3 regions of the Streptomyces sp. NPDC032745 genome follow, and region 2 is predicted to be linked to each of the others. Evidence: riboswitches for the same ligand, from Rfam matches in the RefSeq annotation. Region 2 holds a riboswitch; each other region holds the start of a gene.
What was found. Region 2 has a riboswitch for cobalamin ahead of metE (5-methyltetrahydropteroyltriglutamate--homocysteine S-methyltransferase). Riboswitches for the same ligand answer to the same signal wherever they lie in the genome.
Positions count from the first base shown of each region.

Region 1: linked by a shared signal. The riboswitch ahead of ACZ5WG_RS23990 (prenyltransferase/squalene oxidase repeat-containing protein) and the one ahead of metE (5-methyltetrahydropteroyltriglutamate--homocysteine S-methyltransferase) in region 2 are both predicted to bind cobalamin.
Region 3: linked by a shared signal. The riboswitch ahead of ACZ5WG_RS03165 (energy-coupling factor ABC transporter permease) and the one ahead of metE (5-methyltetrahydropteroyltriglutamate--homocysteine S-methyltransferase) in region 2 are both predicted to bind cobalamin.

Region 1 is NZ_JBVING010000009.1:173,846-180,803, forward strand. It holds gene ACZ5WG_RS23985 (prenyltransferase/squalene oxidase repeat-containing protein) at 1-2,643, opposite strand, end outside; cobalamin riboswitch at 3,002-3,135, shown strand; gene ACZ5WG_RS23990 (prenyltransferase/squalene oxidase repeat-containing protein) at 3,233-4,645, shown strand; gene ACZ5WG_RS23995 (DUF4430 domain-containing protein) at 5,168-5,656, opposite strand; gene ACZ5WG_RS24000 (3-hydroxybutyryl-CoA dehydrogenase) at 6,097-6,958, opposite strand, start outside.
Region 2 is NZ_JBVING010000023.1:55,365-62,322, reverse strand. It holds gene ACZ5WG_RS38225 (LysR family transcriptional regulator) at 1-328, opposite strand, end outside; gene ACZ5WG_RS38220 (CE1 family esterase) at 414-1,442, shown strand; gene ACZ5WG_RS38215 (3-hydroxybutyrate dehydrogenase) at 1,555-2,313, shown strand; gene ACZ5WG_RS38210 (HAD family acid phosphatase) at 2,429-3,100, shown strand; cobalamin riboswitch at 3,245-3,474, shown strand; gene metE (5-methyltetrahydropteroyltriglutamate--homocysteine S-methyltransferase) at 3,664-5,982, shown strand; gene ACZ5WG_RS38200 (cytochrome P450) at 6,094-6,958, opposite strand, start outside.
Region 3 is NZ_JBVING010000001.1:710,723-717,680, reverse strand. It holds gene ACZ5WG_RS03170 (AfsR/SARP family transcriptional regulator) at 1-980, shown strand, start outside; cobalamin riboswitch at 1,083-1,277, shown strand; gene ACZ5WG_RS03165 (energy-coupling factor ABC transporter permease) at 1,307-2,002, shown strand; gene ACZ5WG_RS03160 (energy-coupling factor ABC transporter substrate-binding protein) at 2,002-2,370, shown strand; gene cbiQ (cobalt ECF transporter T component CbiQ) at 2,374-3,123, shown strand; gene ACZ5WG_RS03150 (ATP-binding cassette domain-containing protein) at 3,120-3,941, shown strand; gene ACZ5WG_RS03145 (PadR family transcriptional regulator) at 4,023-4,583, shown strand; gene ACZ5WG_RS03140 (EF-hand domain-containing protein) at 4,660-4,872, opposite strand; gene ACZ5WG_RS03135 (YncE family protein) at 5,197-6,387, opposite strand; gene ACZ5WG_RS03130 (polysaccharide deacetylase family protein) at 6,384-6,958, opposite strand, start outside.

The DNA.
Region 1 (6,958 bases), on a different contig from region 2:
GAGCGTGCCGACCTGGGCGCCCGTGGAGGCCAGCGGACCCCCGCCGGACCCGGCCCCGCCGGTGCCGGTGCCGCCCGAGTCCTCGCCCGGGGTCACGATGACGGGGGTGCCGCTGCCTCCTGAGGAAGTGCCCGCGGACCCGCCGCTCGTGCCGCCCGTGGGGGTGGGAATGGGGTTCGGGGTGGTACCCGTGAGGTCGCGCTTGAGCAGGGCGAAGGAGGTGCCGGTGGTCCCCCCGGCGGCCTGCGTCGAGGCGCGGACGTCGGAACCGGGCTGACCGCCCTTGATGACGTTGAAGCCGCCGTCGGTGTTCTGCTGGGTGGCCAGGAACTTGCGGGCCTTGGCGATGTTGTCCGCGTACTTGGTGCCCTCCAGGGACATGCCCTGGATCGCGAGGGCGGCGGAGTTGACGGAGTTGCCGGAGGCGCCCGGGAATCCGCCGTCCTCCTTCTGCTGGGCCACCAGCCAGGCGATCGCCTTGGAGACAGCGGTCTGGGAGTCGGCGTCGGGGAGCAGGTCGACGGCCATGGCGGCCATGGCGGTGGAGTCGACCTCGGGCGCGCTCTTCTCGCCGATCAGGCTGGGCCAGGCGCCCGAGGATTCCTGGAGGCTCTTGAGGTAGGCCATCGGTTCGGTTGCCGCAGCGCTCTCGCCGGCGCGGAGCTGGGCGATGACGCCGAGGGACTGGGAGAAGACCGAGGTGGCGTACGTGTAGTTGCCCTTGGCCGCACACTGTCGGGGGGTGTCCGTCTTCGCGGTGCAGGTGCCCTTGGCGAGGGCCGCGATCAGGTCGTGGCCGCCGAAGGCACGCGGGTCGCGGCCGACCGCCTCGGCGAGCAGGGCCGTCTTTCCGATGGAGCCGCCGCCGGCGTACTTGGTGCCGATGAGGGTGTAGTCGTCGATGGTGCGGCCCTTGCCGTCCTTGCCGCCCTTGTCGAGGAAGTCGACGATGTTGCGCAGGGTGGCGTCGTCGCCTCCGGTCGCCGCCAGCGCGTAGGCGCCGTCGATGGTCATCCCGTAGTCGGCGAAGCCGGGGCTGCTCTCGTAGTAGCGGCCCTGGATCAGCTGCTTGGGGGCGGTGAGGTAGGCCACCGCCTTCTTCAGGTCGGGGCCGTCACCGGCCGGGGGCGTGGTCGGAGGATCGCTCTTCTTGGTGGTCAGCGCGACGAGGTCGCTCTTGGCGGTGGCGACGGCGACGGGGGCGGTGGCGAAGAGACGCGATTCGGTGTCGTCCTCCTCGAAGCCGAAGCCGCCCGCGGGGAACTGGTGGCGGGAGAGCCAGGAGAGACCGGCATCGGCGAATGCGTCGTCGCCGAGGGCGCGCAGGGCTTGGGCGGCCCAGGCGGTGGAGGCGGGGCTGCCGGTGGTCATGTAGGAGGCGGAGGGCCAGGCGCCGGTCACCAGTTGGGATTTCTTGAGGTAGCCGCGGGCCTTCTGGACGACGGCTTCGTGGCCGCCGGCCCGCTTGAGGGCCAGCGTGATCAGGCCCGTGGAGTTGGCGTCGCTGTCGCACCAGCCACCGGTGCGGATGAGGATGCCGGTGAAGCCGCCGTCCTCGCACTGGAGGCCGGTCAGCCGGTTCACGGCGTCGGCGGGCGGGGTGACGCCGCCGTTCAGCAGGGCGATGACGGCCATGGCCTGGGCGTCGGACTGGCCGGTGGTGCGGAAGTCGCCCTTGGTGAGGCAGCCGTCGACCGGGTCGCCGTCGCCCGCGTCCCGGGGGCAGACGTACTTCAAGAGATCGCCGAGCAGGTCGTGCCCGCCGAAGGCGTGCGGGTCCTTGCCCGTGGACTCGGCGACGAGCGCGAGTCGGGCGGCTGCGGTGGCGTCCGGGATGCCGTCCTTGCCGGCCGGGTAGGCGTACGCGTCGGTCTGCGCGGGCGTGGCCAGGAAGTCGGCCGCCTTCTTCGCCGCCGGACTCTTCGGGTCGGCGGACACCAGGGCGAAGACCGCCTCGGTGGTGAGGAAGTGGTTCGGGGCGGTCGCCCCGTCGTCGACGACGCGCTCTCCGTCCGTGAGCTTCCCGGTGATCCAGCGGATCGCGGCGGGCGCGTCGACCTTGCCTGCCGGCACGGTGGGCGGAGCCGTGGGAACGGTCGGGTCGGGCGTGGTCCCGCCTCCGGCCCGCACGTCGTCGGGGGAGAACGAGGGCTTGCCGGAGGTGCCGCCGACGTCCGTGCCGCCGAACACCCAGGCGTCGACGTCGCCGGCCTTCGGCGTACGCGCCATCGCGCCGAGCGGGCTGTAGGTCCAGTTCTTCTGACCGGGGGAGGCGATCCAGTACGACCAGTAGGCCGTGGCCTGCGGGGTGAGGACGCACTCCTCCTTCTCCGGCGTGGGGTACTGCGTCCCGGTGCCCTTGCCGATGCGGCAGATGAACCCGTCACCGTCGTGGACGGTGCCCTCCGTGGTGAAGCCGCCGGTGTGCAGCAGTTCGTAACCGGTGGTGGGCGTGGTGTCGCAGCCGCGCTCGACCTTCCCGCCGAACGGACCGAAGTCGACCGCGACGATGGCGCCCGTGGTGGCGGTGCACTGCTCGATCGGATCGGCCGAGGCGGGGGCGACTCCACCCACGAAGGCCACACTCGCGGCGAACGTCAGGAGTGCCGCCGATATGAGCGACAGCAGTCCCTTGCTGCGCATGCGTTGCTGTGATTGCTCTGCGGTCCCCACCACGGCCCCTCGTGTCGGCCGGGCGGACCTGTGCGTGGCAAAAGGGCTCTCGAAGGCGTGAGGTGACGGGAGAGCCGTTCGAACCACGCCGTAGTCCGCGACGGCGCTTCTCGCTGCAAAACCTGGCTCCAGGCATTCCGACTCGCCCGGGCGGTCCCGGGCCTACGGTTGCGGGTCAGCGCCGGATTTCGACCGGCTTCCCCTGGAGCTGAGTGCTTATCAGTCGGAGTGGAACACGTGGATAAAGACAGCGTCAAGGTGGCCTGCGTCTCACGCGGCACTGGCTCCAGTCCCGCACGACCGCCGGCCGCGTCGGCGGCTGGCGGACCTTTGATCGCTCGGGTAGCGTCCTGGGCTGCCACATGGGGGAACCTGGTGCGAATCCGGGGCTGACGCGCAGCGGTGTGGGACGGCAGGGGGCCGCTCCCGAGCCCGAATGCCCGTGCGGCGAGGCAATTCACAAGCCGTACCACGCGTTCGGACGGCCGCCACCGCGCTCCGGGCTGCCCGCCCGCACGAGCCTCGGTCAGGCCGGCGTCCCTCATTCCAGGAGCAGGCCATGTCCCGTACCCGTACCCCCCGCCGCCTCACGCTCGCGGTGCCCGCAGCGCTCGGCGCCCTCGTCCTCACCGCACTGCCGGCCTTCGCCACCTCGTCGCCCGCGCAGATCGCCACGTCCAAGACCAACGGTGTGGCGTATCTCAAGTCCCTTCAGGCCGCGGATGGTTCGTATGCCGGCTCCGGGCTGTCCAACGAGTGGGCCTTCAGCACCTTCGCAGCTGCCGGCACGGCCGTCGTCGACGTCTACCCCGGCGGCGACACGACCAAGAACGCCCGGACCGTCTACCGCAACCTGCTGTCGACGGCGGCCTGGCCCCAGGCCTCCCCGGTCGTCACCGACTACGAGCGCGGCACCCTGAACGCCTACGCCGCGGGCATCGACCCGGCCCGCGTCTCCGCCTCCCGCAACCTCATCGCGAACATCTACTCCTACTGGCAGACGGCCGAGGCGGGCTACTTCGGCCCGTCGGGGAACTTCAACGGCACCGTTTTCGCGGCCCTTTCGCTGGGCGGCGCCAAGACCCAGGGTGGCGCCAACCGTGTCCCGCAGGCGCTGACCGACTCCATGGTCACCCGCATCCGCGCCAACCAGCACGTGGACGGCGGCTGGACCTTCAGCAAGGCCGAGGGCAACTCCACCGTCCTGAACTCCGCGAGCGACGTCGACATGACGGGCGCCGCCATGGCCGCGCTGTGCGTCTCAGGGGTCCCGAACACCGACACGGACGTCGTCCAGGCGAAGAACTTCCTCAAGAGCACCCTCGTCTCGGGCACCGGCGCGTTCAACTCCCTGTACGGGGTCAACACCAGCTCCAACGGCTGGGGCGTCGCGGGCCTCAACGCCTGCGGATTCAACCCGCAGACCGGCGACTTCCTCACCGGCAGCGGCAAGACCCCGATCGACTTCCTCATCGCCAACCAGTACAACCCCGCCGGCGGCTTCAAGTACAAGCCCTCCGACACCACCCCCTCGGCCTACTCGTCGATCGACGCGCTGCGCGCGGTCGCGGGCGGCGGTTTCACCACCGCCCCGCCGGTCCCGGTCACCCCGGGCGCCCCGCAGTGGGTCGCCCAGTCGACCTTCACCTCCGGGACGGCCACCAAGTTGGCACTGACGGTCGACGACGGCACCGGAAACCTGAAGGTCTGCTCTGTGGCCTTCACTCCGACGGGTACGACCACCACCCTCGGTGATGTTCTGGCCGCCGCGACCAGCGCGGCCACGCCCTCGGGCTGCGTCACAGCCGTGACCCCGTCCTCCGGCACAGGGACCATTACCAGTGTCAACGGCAAGGCCAACAGCGGCTCGAACACTTGGAAGGTCAGCGTCGACGGCTCCTCCTTCGCCGGTGCGCTCCGGGAGAAGGCCATCAACGTGGGCGACACCATCGCGCTGCGCTGGGGCGCCTGACCATCCGATGCCGGTGAGGGTTGCGGGCCTCTGGGCCCCAACCCTCACCGCTGTGTCTCGATTGATAGGAAGAGTGCGTGAAAGAGGGCTGTTTACCCATGGCGCCGGGAAGGTCAGGATGACGAAGATAGTGCCACGCCATGTGGTCGTCGACGGGGTGCAGCTGCTCGCCTTGACAGCCCAGGAGTACGAGAGCCTCGCGGCATCGCGACGTCAGTTCGGTTCTCACGTGGTCCGGTTGCGCATGACCCGCGAAGCGCTCGCCTCCTTGACCCGGGCGGCGGAGGCGATGTGTTCCTTGATCCGGACGGGCAAGGTTCCGACGGACACTCCCACGACTGTTCCCCAGACGGCCAAGGGCCTGCTCAGCGGCTTGGAAGCCGCAGTGGAGCAGGCCCACCGAGTGATCGGAAAGCAGACGGGTGCACCCTCCCGTGCTTCTGGCGGACGTCAGCGCAGCCGTTAGAAGGTCCGGAGGAGTGCATACACCGTGGATGCCGGGCGTACGTCCGTCGAGGTGGACTAGAACGACGTCCAGGTGAAAGCGACCTGGTCGCCCGCGTTGATCTTGAACTGGCAGCCGCCGACGGGGGTGGGGGTGCCGTTGACGGAGATGCTCCAGTAGGCGGAGCCGCCGCCGCTGACGTTCTTGATGGTGTCGACGGAGTAGTCGTCGAAGGACGCGTACCAGGTGCCGTCCCAGCCGAAGTAGTTCAGGCGGGCCGCATCGTCGAGCGCCGCGGTCGGGGTGGGGACCTTGGACGGGTTGGCGCCGCCGTTGGTGCCGTCGCACTTGTGGGTGCCGCCGGTGGCGGTGGTGACGTCGTGGCCCTTGGTCTTGATCTTTCCCTTGAACAGAAGCCCGTTGGGGCCCTGGACGGTGAGGTTGACCTTGACGGCCGCGTTCGTGTTCGGCTTGGGGGCGGCCTCGGCCACGGCCGGAGCGGTGGCGAGCGCGAGGCCGAGAGCGACGGTGGTGATCATGGAGCGGCGGGCGAGTATCCGGCGCATGGAGTGCCTTCTTCCTCAGAGGGACGACGGGTCTGCGCCCGCGATCCCTCCGACCCACGTGCCGACCCCTTGCCCGCCTCCCTGGGGGAAGCGGGCAAGGGGTGCCGACCGGGGCTGGGGGCTTCGCGCTGCAGACCATGACAGTGAGAAGCAGTACGCATCGCACCCCGGGTACTCCGACTCACGGTGCGGTCAGCCCCGTTCACGGTTGCAGGTCAGCGCCGGAATCCCACCGGCTTCCCCCAGTCGTACGTGCATTCGGTTGTGAGCCCCCGCCGTGCGGGCCGGAGCAGAACGCATCGTACGGGGTGGCGGGCGGGTGCCGGAAGGAAACCCTTGAAGAAGGGCAGCGGGACGGGGCGTGACGACACCACTCGCCACGCCTCGTCGCTCCTCAGCTGCCGGGCACCCTCAGAACCCGGGCGGCGAACCGGGACTTCTCAGTCCCGGCCGTACGTGTGGAACCCGCGGCCGGTCTTGCGGCCGAGCAGCCCTGCCTGAACCATCCGCTGGAGCAGCGGCGGCGGGGCATACAGGGGTTCCTTGAACTCGTCGTAGAGCGCTTCGGCGATCGCGGCGACCGTGTCCAGGCCGATGAGGTCGGCGAGCCTGAGCGGGCCCATGGGATGGGCGCAGCCCAGCTCCATGCCCGCGTCCACGTCCTGCGCGGTCGCGAACCCGGACTCGGCCATGCGGACGGCCGAGAGCAGGTAGGGAATCAGCAGGGCGTTGACGACGAAGCCGGCCCGGTCCTGGGAACGGACGGCGGTCTTGCCGAGGGTGTCGCGGACGAAGGTCTCGACGGTGTCGGCCACACGTGGCGCGGTGTGCAGGGAGGACACGATCTCGACCAGCGGCAGGACGGGTACGGGGTTGAAGAAGTGCAGGCCGAGTACGTGGTCGGCGCGGCGGGTGGCCATACCGAGCCGCATGACGGGGATGGCGGAGGTGTTGGTGGCGAGGATCGCCTCCGGGTCCTCCACGATCTTGTCCAGGGCGGTGAAGATCTCGGTCTTGGCGGCGGCGTTCTCGGTGACCGCCTCGATGACCAGCTGGCGGTCGGCGAGGTCCTCCAGGTCACCCCTGAAAAGGAGCCGAGCCAGGGCGTCCTCCGCCGAGATCCGGTCGAGCTTCCCGCGCTGGACGGCACGTTCGAGGGATACGGCGATCCGCTCGCGGGCTGCCAGGGCGGCGGCTGCATCGGCCTCGGCGACGACGGTGTCGAGTCCGGCCCGGGCGCAGACCTCGGCGATGCCGGCGCCCATCTGGCCTCCGCCGACGATTCCGACCCGTTGGATGCGG
Region 2 (6,958 bases):
TCGCGGCGATGGCCTCGCCGGCGAGGTCGGGCGGCAGCGCGGCGCGCAGGAGTCCGCTCTCGCCGTCGCGGATGCGGCGGGCGGTGACCGCGAGGGCGTCCGCACGGGCGAGCAGCAAGCGGGCCTCCGCCAGCAGCATCGTGCCGGCCGCGGTGATCGTCACCTGGCGGCTCGTGCGTTCGAAGAGCCGGACGCCGAGCTCGCGCTCCAGGCGCTGGATGCGCTGGGACAGGGGTGGCTGGGCCATGCCGAGCAGCACGGCAGCACGGCCGAAATGTCTTTCTTCTGCAACAGCCACGAAGCACTGCAGATGCCGGATCAGGTCCACGGCCAGCAACGATATCGGAGATTGATCGATCTGAGATCGATAGGAATCTTGGACGGAGACCGGGCGTCGGTGTTGTGCTCACGGCATGTCCTCGACCTACCGGAACCTCTCGGCCTCGTTGCCGTCCCCCCACCGCCCGCGGCGCACCGCGCGCACCGCCGCCCTGGCCCTCGGCCTTGCACTGGCCGCCGCGCTCACCGGCTGCGCGGCGGATTCGCGGCCGCCCGCGGCGGCCGGGCCGACCGCGAGCATGAACGCGTCCGCCCCCTCGTCCGCCCCCGCCGTCGACAGCCGGGAGCGGCTGACCGTCGACGGCGGCACCCGGGAGTACCTGCTGCACCGCCCCGCCACGGGCGGCGGCGGACCCCGGCCGCTCCTCATCGCCTTCCACGGGCGCGGCGCCGACGCCGAGCACCTGCGGAAACAGAGCGGCCTGGACCGGGCCGCCGAGGCCCGCGGCATGCTCCTCGTGTACCCCGAGGCCCTGGGCAAGGCCTGGGGCGCCGGCACCGCTCCCACCGGGCAGCGGCCGGATCCGGACACCGATGTCCGGTTCACCGAAGCCCTGATCGCCGAGCTCGTGCGCACCGGCCGGGCCGACCCGCACCGGGTCTACGTCGCCGGGTTCTCCAACGGCGGGTCCATGGCCCTGCGGATGGCCGCGCAGCGCCCGGACCTGGTCGCGGGCGCGGCCTCGGTCTCCGGTGAACTCCCCACCGGGACCGCCGCCGTGAAGCCCACCGGGCCGGTCCCCGTGCTGATCGTCTACGGGGCCGAGGACCCCGTACGGCCCCTGGCCGGCCTGCCCAGTCCCGGGCCGGCCGGCCCCGGGGAAGAACCCATCACGGCGACCATGTCCGCCCGGGCGAGCGCGGAGGCGTTCGCCACCGCGGGCGGGGCGGGCGGTCCGGCCGAGGAGGTCAAGCCCGGCTACGACTCCCTCACCTGGCAGCCCGGCCCCGCCGGGGCAGCCGTACGGCTGCTCGTCATGGACGGTGCGGGCCACACCTGGCCCGGCTCGGCCGTTGCGCCGCCCGCGGGCTTCGGCCCCGTCAGCTCCGCACTGGATGCGAGCAGCACCCTGCTCGACTTCCTTTCCGCGCAACGGCGTTGACGTCAGCCGTCGCCCCAGGGCAGCGCGCATGGCGGCGTGCACCACACCCGGGTTTCGGAGTGTGGCGTGCGCCGCCATGGGCGCGGCCGCCCTCCCTCCCTACTGTTCAGCCATGACGAGCCAACTTCCTTTCCTGCGGGAGCGCGTCGCGCTGGTGACCGGCGGCGGCAGCGGCATCGGCCGGGCCTGCGCGATCGCCCTGGCCGAGGCGGGCGCCACCGTGCACGTGGTCGACATCGGCGAGGAGTCGGCACGGAGCGTCGCCGCACTGGTCGACGGGCAGGCGCACGTGGTCGACCTCACCGACCCGGCCGCGGTCGAGGGGCTCCCCACCGCCGTGGACATCCTGGTCAACAGCGCCGGTCTGCAACACGTCGCCCCCATCACGGACTTCCCGGCCGAGCGCTTCGCCCGGATCCAGGCGGTGATGGTCACCGCGCCGTTCCTGCTGCTACGCCACGTGCTGCCGCACATGTACGCGGCCGGCTGGGGCCGCGTGGTCAACATCTCCAGCGTCCACGGGCTGCGCGCCAGCGCCTACAAGTCCGCCTACGTCGCCGCCAAGCACGGCCTGGAGGGGCTCAACAAGGTCACCGCGCTCGAGAGCGCCCCGTACGGCGTGACCAGCAACTGCATCAGCCCCGGCTACGTGCGCACACCCCTGGTCGAGGCCCAGATCGAGCAGCAGGCCGCCGCGCACGGCATCGGCCCCGGCGACGTGCTGTCCGAGGTGCTGCTCACCCGGTCCGCGCTCAAGCGGCTGATCGAGCCCGAGGAGGTCGCCGCGGCCGCGCTGTGGCTCTGCGGGCCCCATTCCGGCTACCTCACCGGAACCTCCCTCGCCCTCGACGGAGGCTGGACCGCGACGTGAAGCGGGACGTCCACCAAAAATTAACTACCGGTCAGTAGACAAGGAGGAGCACCATGCGGATTCTGGCCCCGTACATGTCATTTCAGCCAATGAAGCCCATGAGGAGCGCCCCCACATGCGCAGCACCCGCGCCCGCATCCGCACGCTCGGAACCGCCACCGGCACGGCCGCAGCCACCGCCGTCCTGATGCTGGCCCCCGCCGCCTCCGCCCAGGCCGCCCCGGCCCCCGTCCCGGCCCCGGCCGCGGCGACGGCCTCCGCGCCCGGCGGCAACGCGCTCATCCGCGGAATCGATTACGGCAAGTGGAAGCGCGACGTCGCCGCCGTCATGGCCACGGCCCGCCCGTACGTCGAGCAGCGCATCGCCCAGTCCCCCGCCGGCGAGAAGCCCGCGATCGTCCTCGACATCGACAACTCCTCGCTGGAGACGGACTTCCACTGGTTCTGGACCTTCCCGACCCCGGCGATCTCCGAGGTCCGAGAGCTGACCCGGTACGCCGACGAGCACGGTGTCGCCATCATCTTCGTCACCGCCCGCCCGGGGATCATCCACTCCCTCACCGAGCACAACCTCAAGGCGGTCGGCTACCCCGTCTCGGACCTTTACGTCCGGGACCTGCCCGACCTCTTCGGCGAGGTGAGCGCCTACAAGACGGCCAAGCGCGCCGAGATCGAGGCCCGCGGCTACACGATCATCGCCAACATCGGCAACAACAACAGCGATCTGGTCGGCGGCCACGCAGAGCGCACCTTCAAGCTCCCGGACTACGACGGCAAGCTCTCCTAGTCGCCTTTCGGCCCCGCCGCCGCAGCCCCCGCTGCCGGCCGCCTGCGTACGGAGGCGGCCGGCAGCGGCGCATCGCAGCGGCGGGGCGTCTCATTCGGATGTCCGCATGGTGATCACACCTGTCCGCCGCCCTGCGGCTGCCCTTAGGCTGACTCCGCAGCTGGTTCGCCCCGTCAGCCAGGCGGGATGCGTCGCAAGAGGGAACCCGGTGGGAATCCGGGACTGCCCCGCAGCGGTGAGCGGGAACGACCGCCGTCATACGCACTGGGCCCGGCCGGGTCTGGGAAGCGACGGCCAGTAGGAGTCTCGTACGGCGTTCCGTACGACGAGACGTGCCCGCGAGTCCGAAGACCTGCCCGTTGCCCGCACGCGACCGTTCGCGTGCGGTGATCCCGGTGACCTCGTGGGCGGGTCGGCGTGCACAGCAGGCGGATACTGACCGCGCGTACCTCGGTGTACGCGGCGACAACGGCAGTCCGTCCGGTTCGTCACCCCTTCGCCCCGGTTCCGTTCCCGGGATCCGTCGCAAGACGCGCACACGCATGCTCGCGAAGGAGAGTCACGTGACAACCGAGTCCGCTGCCACGGCCGTACGGGCCACCGTGTACGGATATCCCCGCCAGGGGCCGAACCGGGAACTGAAGAAGGCCGTCGAGGGCTACTGGAACGGCCGCGTCGGCGCCGACGCCCTCCGGGAAACCGCCCGCGAACTGCGCCGGAGCGCCTGGCGGCAGCTGTCCGATGCCGGTATCCACGAGGTCCCGACCGGCGACTTCTCGTTCTACGACCACGTACTGGACACCAGTGTCATGGTCGGCGCCGTCCCCGCCCGCCACCGCGCCGCCGTCGAGGCCGACCCTCTGGACGGGTACTTCGCGATGGCCCGCGGCACGCAGGACGTGGCTCCGCTGGAGATGACCAAGTGGTTCGACACCAACTACCACTTCCTCGTCCCGGAGTTGGGGCCGGACACCGTCTTCACCGCCGACCCCGCCAAGCAGGTGGCGGAACTGCGCGAGGCCCTTGCGCTCGGGCACCGCGCCCGGCCCGTCCTGCTGGGACCGGTCACCTACCTGCTGCTGGCCAAGCCCGCCCCCGGCGTCGCGGACGACTTCGTGCCGCTCACCCTGCTGGACCGGCTGCTGCCCGTGTACGCCCAGGTGCTGGCCGAGCTGCGCGCGGCCGGCGCCGAGTGGGTGCAGCTCGACGAGCCCGCCCTGGTCCAGGACCGCACCCCCGCCGAACTGAACGTCGCCACCCGCACCTACCGGGAGCTCGGCGCCCTGACGCAGCGCCCGAAGCTGCTCGTCGCCTCGTACTTCGACCGGCTGGGCGAGGCCCTGCCCGTCCTCGCCAAGGCCCCCGTCGAAGGCCTCGCGCTCGACTTCACCGGAGCCGCAGCCGCGAACCTGGCGGACCTCGCCGCGGTGGGCGGGCTGCCGGGCAAGCGCCTCGTCGCCGGCGTGGTCGACGGCCGCAACATCTGGATCAACGACCTCCAGAAGTCGCTGACCACCCTGGGCACCCTGCTCGGCCTCGCCGGCCGGGTCGACGTCGCGGCGTCCTGCTCGCTGCTGCACGTCCCGCTGGACGCCGGCGTCGAGCGTGACATCGACCTGCAGATCCGCCGCTGGCTGGCCTTCGCCCGGCAGAAGACCGCCGAGATCGCCACCCTCGCCCGCGGTCTCGGCCAGGGACCCGCCGCGATCACGGCCGAACTCGCCGCCAACCGCGCCGACCTGGCCTCCCGTACGAACTCCCCGCTCACCCGCGACCCCGCGGTACGCGCCCGTACCGCGGCGATCGGCGAAGCCGATGCCCGACGTGCCCAGCCGTACGCCGAACGCGCCGCCGCCCAGCGCGCCCTCCTGGGCCTGCCGCTGCTGCCGACCACGACCATCGGCTCCTTCCCGCAGACCGCCGAACTGCGCACCGCCCGCGCCGATCTGCGCACCGGCCGGATCGACACGGCCGGCTACGAGGAGCGCATCGAGGACGAGATCCGCGAGGTCATCGCCTTCCAGGAGAAGGCCGGCATCGACGTCCTCGTGCACGGCGAACCCGAGCGCAACGACATGGTGCAGTACTTCGCGGAGCAGCTCACCGGGTACCTGGCCACCCGGCACGGCTGGGTCCAGTCGTACGGCACCCGCTACGTCCGCCCGCCCGTCCTGGCCGGGGACATCTCCCGTCCGGATCCGATGACCGTGCGCTGGACCACGTACGCCCAGGCGCAGACGGACCGGCCGGTCAAGGGCATGCTGACCGGCCCGGTGACCATGCTCGCGTGGTCCTTCGTACGGGACGACCAGCCGCTCGGGGACACGGCACGGCAGGTGGCGCTCGCCCTGCGCGACGAGGTCGAGGACCTGGAGGCCGCGGGCACTTCGGTGATCCAGGTGGACGAGCCCGCGCTGCGGGAGACTCTGCCGCTGCGCGCCGCCGACCGTGCCGGATATCTGGCGTGGGCCACCGAGGCGTTCCGGCTCACCGTCTCCGGGGTGCGGCCGGACACGCAGATCCACACGCACATGTGCTACGCCGAGTTCGGCGACATCCTCGGGGCCATCGACGACCTCGACGCCGACGTGATCAGCCTCGAGGCCGCTCGTTCCCACATGCAGGTGGCCGACGAGCTCGCCGGCGCCGGATACCGGCGGGAAGTAGGTCCGGGTGTCTGGGACATCCACTCGCCGCGCATCCCGTCCGCCGAGGAGGCGGCTGCGCTGCTGCGCAAGGGGCTCGAGGCCATTGCGGCCGAGCGGCTGTGGGTCAACCCCGACTGCGGTCTGAAGACCCGCGGCTGGCCCGAGACCCGTGCCTCCCTGGCGAGCCTGGTGGCGGCGGCCCACGCGGTCCGCGGTGAACTCACCGCACCCTGACCGGTCCTGACTGCCCGTACGGTGCCTGCGCTCCGGTCCGTCCCGCGGACCGGAGCCACAACCGAATGCGTGCGCAGCTGGGGGAAGCCTGTGTGATTCCGGCGCTGGCCTTCAGGGACGGATCCCGTCGCAGGTGACCTGGAGGTGGCGGGGGCCGCGCAGGACCGCGTTCTGCCGGTAGGGCGGCGGGTCCTCGACCAGGCGCGGGTTCTCCAGGCGGCGGGCCAGCTCGCTCAGCGCGAGCTGTGCCTCCAGCCGGGCCAGCGGGGCGCCGAAACAGCTGTGGATCCCGCTGCCGAGGCCCAGGTGCTGGATGTCCTTGCGGTACGGGTCGAAGCGGTCCGGGTTCTCGAAGCGGTCCGGGTCCCGGTTGCCGGAGGCGAGGATCAGCCACATCGAGGAGCCCTTGGGGATGGTGACCCCGCGGACCTCGATGTCGGCGAGCGGGGTGCGCTGCGGCAGCAGCTGCACCGGCGGCTCGAACCGCAACAGCTCCTCCACCAGCGGTACCGCGAGCCCGGGCGTCTCGCGCAGCTGCTTCAGGACGTCCGGGTTGCGCAGCAGCGTGAGCATCCCGTTGGTGATCAGGTTGACGGTGGTCTCGTGGCCCGCGATCAGCAGCAGGGCGGCCGTGCTGAGCAGCTCCATCGTGCTCATCGACTCGTCCTGGCCGTGCCCGACGGCCAGTTGGGAGAGCATGTCGTCGCCGGGGTTCTTGCGGCGCTCCTCGATCAGCCCGGCCAGGTACATGCCCAGTTCCATCCGGGCGTCGTGGGTGATCTTGTCGCGTTCCGTCGGGTCGGCGCCCGGATCGGGGTCCAGGCTCGCGGCCAGGGTGTCGGCCCAGACGTGGAACCGTGCCTCGTCCTCGCGCGGCACACCGAGCAGCCGGCAGATCATGGTGACGGGGAACGGGTAGGCGAACTGGTCGACCAGGTCGATCCCGGCCGGGTCGCCGAGGTTGTCGATGAGACCG
Region 3 (6,958 bases), on a different contig from region 2:
GGTGGCTGGGGGCCGAGCGGGACGCGCTGGTGGCGACCGTACGGCAGGCCGCGCGCGTGGATCCGCACGCCTGCCGGGAGCTCGCGGCGGCCGGGGAGTACGTGTTCGACCTGCGCAGCGACCTGGCCGGCTGGCAGGCGGTCCAGGAGGCGGGGCTCGCGGCGGCCAGGGCCGCGGGCGACCGCCCCGGCGAGGCGGTGATGCTGGTCGGTCTCGGGCGGCTGCGGGCCTGCCGGGTGGGGGTCGCCCCGCCGGAGTCAGGGGGAGGGTGGGGACCGGCCCGGGCCATGCTGGAGGCCGGCGAGGCGCTGTTCCGGGAGCTCGGGGACGCGCACGGGGCGGCGTACGCGGGCTGGGTGCTCTCGTACCTGGACCGGGTCCAGGGCCGCAACGACGAGGCGCTGCGCCGCTGCCGCCGCGGGGTGGCCGTCTTCGAGGCGGCCGGCGACCGCTACGGCCAGGCTCATTCCCTGCGCGGCATCGGCCAGGTGCTCCTCGCGCGCGGCGAGACCGGGCGCGCCCTGGAGCTGCTGCAGGAGGCCCTGGCCGTGGCGGAGCTCGGTGGCGCGGCCTGGCCCCGGATGTGCATGCTGCGCTGGGTCGCGGACGCCCAGCGGATGCTGGGCCGGCCGGCCGAGGCGGAGGCCGGTTTCCGGGAGATCCTCGCCTTCACGGTCGGCTCCGGGGACCTGGCCGGGCAGAGCGCGGCGCGGATCGGGCTGGGCCGGATCGCCCTGGAGCGCGGGGACACGGCGCAGGCGCTGCGCCAGCTGCGGGCGGCGGACGAGCTGGGCCGCCGCTCGGGGCAGAGCCTGGTGCGGGCCCTGGCGGTGCCGCCGCTGGCCCGGGCGCTGCTGGCGTCGGGGGATGCGGCGGCGGCCCGCGGCCTGCTGGAGGAGGCCCTCGCCGGCTGTCGCCGGATGAACGCCCGGCCGCTGCTGGCGCAGTTGGAGTCCGCGCTGGCCGACGTACCGGCGTAACGGACCACCGGTGCACGGCGGCGCCACCGGGCCGCAGCCGTTCGGGCCGCCCGTCCGGGCCGCGCCCCTTCGGGCCGGGTTGGTACCGGTCCGTCCGTCCGACTAGGGTCAGCGGGCCTTGGTGTACGGGAAACCGGTGGGAAACCGGTGCGGCCCTCGCCACTGTGAACGGGAAGTCCGGCTCCACTCCTTCGGGAAGCCACTGGGCGGCGCGGGAGGATCCGCATCGCCCGGGAAGGCGGAGTCAGGGCATCAGCACCCGTGAGCCAGGAGACCGGCCGGGGCGCGTTGTCCATCCACGAGGTGCTGGAGAGGTCTCCCCACTCATGCATATAGCCGAGGGGTTCCTGCCCCCTTTGCACGCGGTCGCCTGGGGCGCCGCGTCCGCTCCCTTCGTCGTCCACGGTGTCCGCGCCCTCACCCGCGAGGTGAAGGCCAACCCGGAGAGCACGCTGCTGCTCGGGGCGTCCGGAGCGTTCACTTTCGTCCTGTCCGCGCTGAAGATCCCGTCGGTGACGGGCAGTTGCTCGCACCCCACCGGTACCGGGCTCGGCGCGATCCTGTTCCGGCCGCCGATCATGGCGGTGCTCGGCACGATCACCCTGCTGTTCCAGGCGCTGCTGCTGGCGCACGGCGGACTGACCACCCTCGGCGCGAACGTCTTCTCGATGGCGATCGCCGGGCCCTGGGCGGGTTACGGGGTCTACCTGCTGCTGAAGCGCTTCGACGTCCCGCTGATGGTGACCGTCTTCTTCGGCGCCTTCTTCGCCGACCTGGTCACCTACTGCGTGACCTCCGTTCAGCTGGCGCTGGCCTTCCCGGACCCGGGCAGCGGGTTCCCTGGGGCGCTGGCGAAGTTCGGGGGCATCTTCGCGGTCACCCAGATCCCGCTCGCGGTGAGCGAGGGCCTGCTGACGGTGCTCGTGATGCGGCTGCTGATGCAGTCGAGCAAGTCGGACCTGGTCCGGCTGGGCGTCGCGAAGCTGACCGGCGGCAGCGAGCGGAAGGCGACGGCGGTCTGATGGCGATGAACCGGAACGCGAAGATCAACGGCCTGCTGCTGCTCCTGGTGGCGGCGCTGGCCGTACTGCCGCTCGCGCTGGGGCTGGGCGAGGGCAAGGAGGAGCCGTTCACGGGCGCCGATGCGCAGGCGGAGGCGGCGATCACCGAGCTGAAGCCGGACTACGAGCCGTGGTTCTCGCCGCTGTACGAACCCCCCTCCGGGGAGGTGGAGTCGGCGCTGTTCGCCCTCCAGGCGGCGCTCGGCGCGGGCGTGCTCGCGTACTACTTCGGCGTCCGCAAGGGCCGTCGGCAGGGCGCGGCCGCGGCGGCCGCCACGGCGTCGGACACCGCTGACGCCCCGTCGGACACCACCGCCACGGGGTCGTAGCCGGTGCTGCCGATCGACGTGGCCGCGCACAGCAGCCGCTGGCGCGGCCGCCATCCGCTCGAAAAGGCCCTGCTGGGGCTGGGGCTGACGGTCACCGCCGTATGCCTGCCGCCCTGGCCCGGCGGGCCGCTGGTCGCCGCGGCGACGCTGGCCGTGCTGCTCGGCCCGGCCGGTGTGGCCGGGCGCCAGCTGTGGCGGGCCTTCCGGATCCCGCTGGGCTTCTGCGTCACCGGCGCGCTGCCGCTGCTGGTCGCCGTCGGCGGGCCGGCCGGGCTCGTCTCGCTCGCGCCCGACGGACCCCGGCATGCCGCGGAGCTGCTGCTGCGGACCTCGGCGGCCTCCCTCGGGGTGCTGCTGTTCGCCTTCACGACGCCCGTCTCGGACGTCCTGCCCCGGCTGGTCCGGGCCGGGGTCCCGGCGCCGGTGGTGGACGTGGCCCTGGTCATGTACCGCATCGGCTTCCTGCTGCTGGACTCGATGGCCCAGGTCCGGCGCGCCCAGGCGGCCCGCCTGGGGCAGTCGGGCCGGGCCGCGGTGTGGCGTTCGCTGGCCGGGCTCGCCGCGACCTCGTTCGTGCGGGCCTTCGACCGCGCGGCGCGGCTCCAGGTGGGCCTGGCCGGGCGCGGCTACGACGGCGCCCTGCGGGTCCTCGTACCCGAGGCGGCCCTGTCGTGGCGCTTCCTGGCGGCGTCGGGGGCCCTCCTGGCGGCCCTGATCACCCTGACTCTCACCCTGAAGGGGACGTACCTTTGAACCCGTTGGTGGAACTGGCCGGAGCCGGCTACGCGTACGAGGACGGCCCGGCGGTCCTGTCCGACGTGGACTTCGCCATCGCGGAGGGCCGGGCGCTGGTCCTGCTGGGCCGCAACGGCAGCGGCAAGACCACGCTGATGCGGCTGCTGAGCGGGGGCCTGCGGCCCGGCTCGGGGGCGCTGCGCCTGGACGGGACGGCGGTGTCGTACGACCGGGCGGGCCTGGTCCGGCTGCGTACGTCGGTGCAGCTGGTGGTCCAGGACCCGGATGACCAGCTGTTCGCCGCGTCGGTGGAACAGGACGTGTCCTTCGGCCCGATGAACATGGGGCTGGCGGTGGACGAGGTCCGGGCCCGGGTGGAGTCCGCACTCGCCGCGCTGGACATCACGGCGCTGCGGGACCGCCCGACGCACCTGCTCTCGTACGGGCAGCGCAAGCGCGCGGCGATCGCGGGCGCGGTGGCGATGGCTCCGCGCGTACTGATCCTGGACGAGCCGACGGCCGGGCTGGACCCGGACGGACAGGAGCGGCTGCTGGACGTCCTGGCGGGCCTGCGCGCGGCCGGCACCACGGTGGTCATGGCCACGCACGACGTCGACCTGGCGGTCCGCTGGGCCGACGACGCGGCGGTGCTGACCCCGTCGGGCATCCGCGTCGGCCCGGCGCAGGCCCTCCTGTCGGACCCGGAGCTCCTGGCCTCGGCAGGCCTCCGCCAGGCCTGGTCCCCGGCGGTGACGTCCTTCCTCCGCGCCCGCAACCTCCTGCCCCCGCACACCCCGGGCCCCAAAACCCCGGAAGCCCTGGCCACTTGGGCCTAGCCCGCTCTGCGGTGGATCTCGTCTCGCGGGCGCGGCCGGGGGCGCAGTCCCCGGCCTCCCGCAAATCCCTAGGATGACCGCATGTCGCTGCCGCACGCCATCCTGACCGCCCTGCTGGAGAAGCCCTCGTCGGGGCTGGAGCTGACCCGGCGGTTCGACAGGTCGATCGGGTACTTCTGGTCCGCGACGCACCAGCAGATCTACCGCGAGCTCGGCCGGCTGGAGGAGGCCGGGCTGATCCGGGCGCTGCCCAGCGAGGTGCCCGTACGGGGGCAGAAGAAGCAGTACGAGGTACTGGCCGACGGGAGCGCGGAGCTCGCGCGGTGGGTCGGCGAGAGCCAGGACCCGAAGGCCATCCGGGATCCGCTGCTGCTGCGGATCCGGGCGGCCGCCGTGGTGGGCCCGCACGGGCTGGCCGGGGAGCTGCGGCGCCACCTCGATCTGCACCGGCGGCAGCTGGCCGTCTACGAGGCGATCGAGGAGAAGGACTTCCCGCCGGAGCGGGACTCCGACGAGGACCGGCTGCGCCGGCTGGTGCTGCACGGCGGCATCGGCCTGGAGACGTTCTGGCTGCGCTGGCTGGAGGAGGCCCTGAGCGAGGTCGAGGACATGGCCCCGCCGCCCGGCGGAGCCGTCTCCTGACCCCCCGGAAACGCGCCAGGGCAGCACAATGCCCCCGCCCGCCCGGCAGAAGGGCATGGCGGGGGCCGTGCAGGGCTTACTTGTTCAGGGAGGCCCAGAACTCGTCGAAGCTCAGCAGGCCGTCGCCGTTGCTGTCCTTGGCCGCGACCACGGCGTCCGCGACGGCGCCGGTCACGTACACGTCGCCCATCGCCTTCATGGCCGCGCTGTACTCGTCGGCCGTGACGAAGCCGTCACCGTCCGCGTCGAACTTGCCGAACGTCGCCCGCGCGCTCTCGATGTCAGCCACTGGGATCCACCCCTTCTTGGTGCTTGTTGACCGGCCCAGGGTAGCGGCAGCCGGGCACCGCCCCCTCCCGCGGGTCCCGTCCGGGCGGCGGACAGGAATTCAATTACCCGTCCGCGATATGGAGCCGGTAATCCCGGCCGAGAAATCCGGCGCGGACTTGTCACGCTGCGGGGTCGCCGCATGACGCACCGGCATTGCCGTCACGGGCACGGCGGTGTCCCGGGAGCTGTGCGAGCTCCCGGGCGCCGCCGTGTCGCCGCGCCCCGTACTCCCCGTGCTCCCGGCACTCCCCGTGCTCCCCGCGCTCCCCGTGCTCCCGGCGGCCTAGCGGAAGATGCCGGTGTGGCCGAGCGAGTAGCGTCCGGGCTGCGGGTAGACGGCCAGGCCGTGCGGGCCGCCGCCCACCGGGATCTTGGCGAGCTGCTCGCCGGTCGCCGTGTCGATCGCGTAGACCTCGGAGTTGTAGCGGCCCGACAGCCACAGCACCTTGCCGTCGGCGGAGACGCCGCCCATGTCGGGGCTGCCGCCGCCGGGGAGCTCCCACTTCTTGGTGAGCCTGTTCTGCTTGAAGTCGAAGACGGAGATGCTGCCCTCGCCGCGGTTGGAGATGTACATCTCCTTGGAGTCGCGGCTGACGTACAGGCCGTGGGTGCCCTTCCCCGTGGGCAGCAGCTTGGGGATCTCGAACTTGTCGCCGCTGAACACCCACATGCCGTGCGCCATCATGTCCGCGACGTAGAAGGTCTTTCCGTCCGGGGAGACCTTCACGTCCTGCGGCATCGCGCCCTCGAAGGGCAGCTTCTGCTGGGCGACGACCTCCATCTTCTCGGTGTCCACCTTGAGGAGCTCGCCGGAGAACTCGCAACTCACGATGAAGTAGCGGCCGTCGGCGGAGAAGTCCGCGTGATTGACGCCGAAACAGGTCACCGGGACGGTCTTCACCCGGTTCATCGTGTGCGGATCGCGGAAGACCAGCTCGCGGTCCATGGAGGCCATCACGACCGCGTACTTGCCGTTCGGCGTGAAGTACAGGTTGTACGGGTCGTGCACCTCGACGGGTTGGCCGGCCTCGCCCGTGGCCGGGTTGATCGGTGTGAGCGTGTGGCCGCGGTTGTTGTTGACCCACAGGGTCTTCATGTCCCAGGACGGGACCACGTGCTGGGGCTGCACGCCGACCGGAATGGTGTCGACGACCTTGTACGTCTTCGGGTCGATGACGGACACCGTGTTGGAGGTGGTGTTCGGTACGTAGACGCGGGACGGGAAGTCCTTGACCACCGGGGCGAGGTTGTTCGGCCGGTCGGCGGCGTACACGTCGTTCGGGTCGAGGAGCGGCGGCATCCCGGCCAGGCCCTGCGGCACGGCCGGGACGGCCTTGACGGGCTCCCGGGCCGGGGCCGCGGAGCCGAGCGCCTCGGCGGGCTCCTTGTCGGCCGATCCGCAGCCGGCCAGGGCGGCGAGGACCAGACCGGCCAGCAGCACGGTGGCCCTCCGGGGAAGGCGGGTGGTCGTCATGAGGTCAGCAGCTCCGTGGTGGTCACCGCGCGCAGGTTGCGGCGCGCGAGTTCTTCGAGGAGGGGCGGCATCGCGTCGACCGTGTCCGCGTAGCCGAAGTGCAGGCTCACCACCGATCCGCTGCGGATCGTCCCGGTGACGGTGCGGATGACGGCCGCGGCGCCGGGCGAGGTGAAGTCGAGGGAGTCCACGTCGTACGAGAGGACGTGCGGGTAGCCCGCCCGCCGGGCCAGCTTCGTGACGAGGGGGGTGGCGTACTGGGTCTGGGAGGGCCGGAACCAGGTGCCGATGGAGCCGGTGAGCCGCTTGAGCCGCTGGGCGCAGCCGGTGATCTCGGCGTAGGCCTCCGCCTCGGGCATCGCGTTGATCGCGAGGTGGCGCTGGGTGTGGTTGCCGAGCTCGTGGCCGCCGTCCAGGACCCGGCGGGCCATGTCCGGGTGGGCGTCGAGCCAGCTGCCGATCGCCAGTACGGTGACCCGCGCGCCCGCCCTTTCGGCCTCGGCCAGTACGGCACGGGCGATGGCGGGGTCCCCGTTGCCGTGGAAGGTGAGGGCGACCCGGGGGCGGTCGC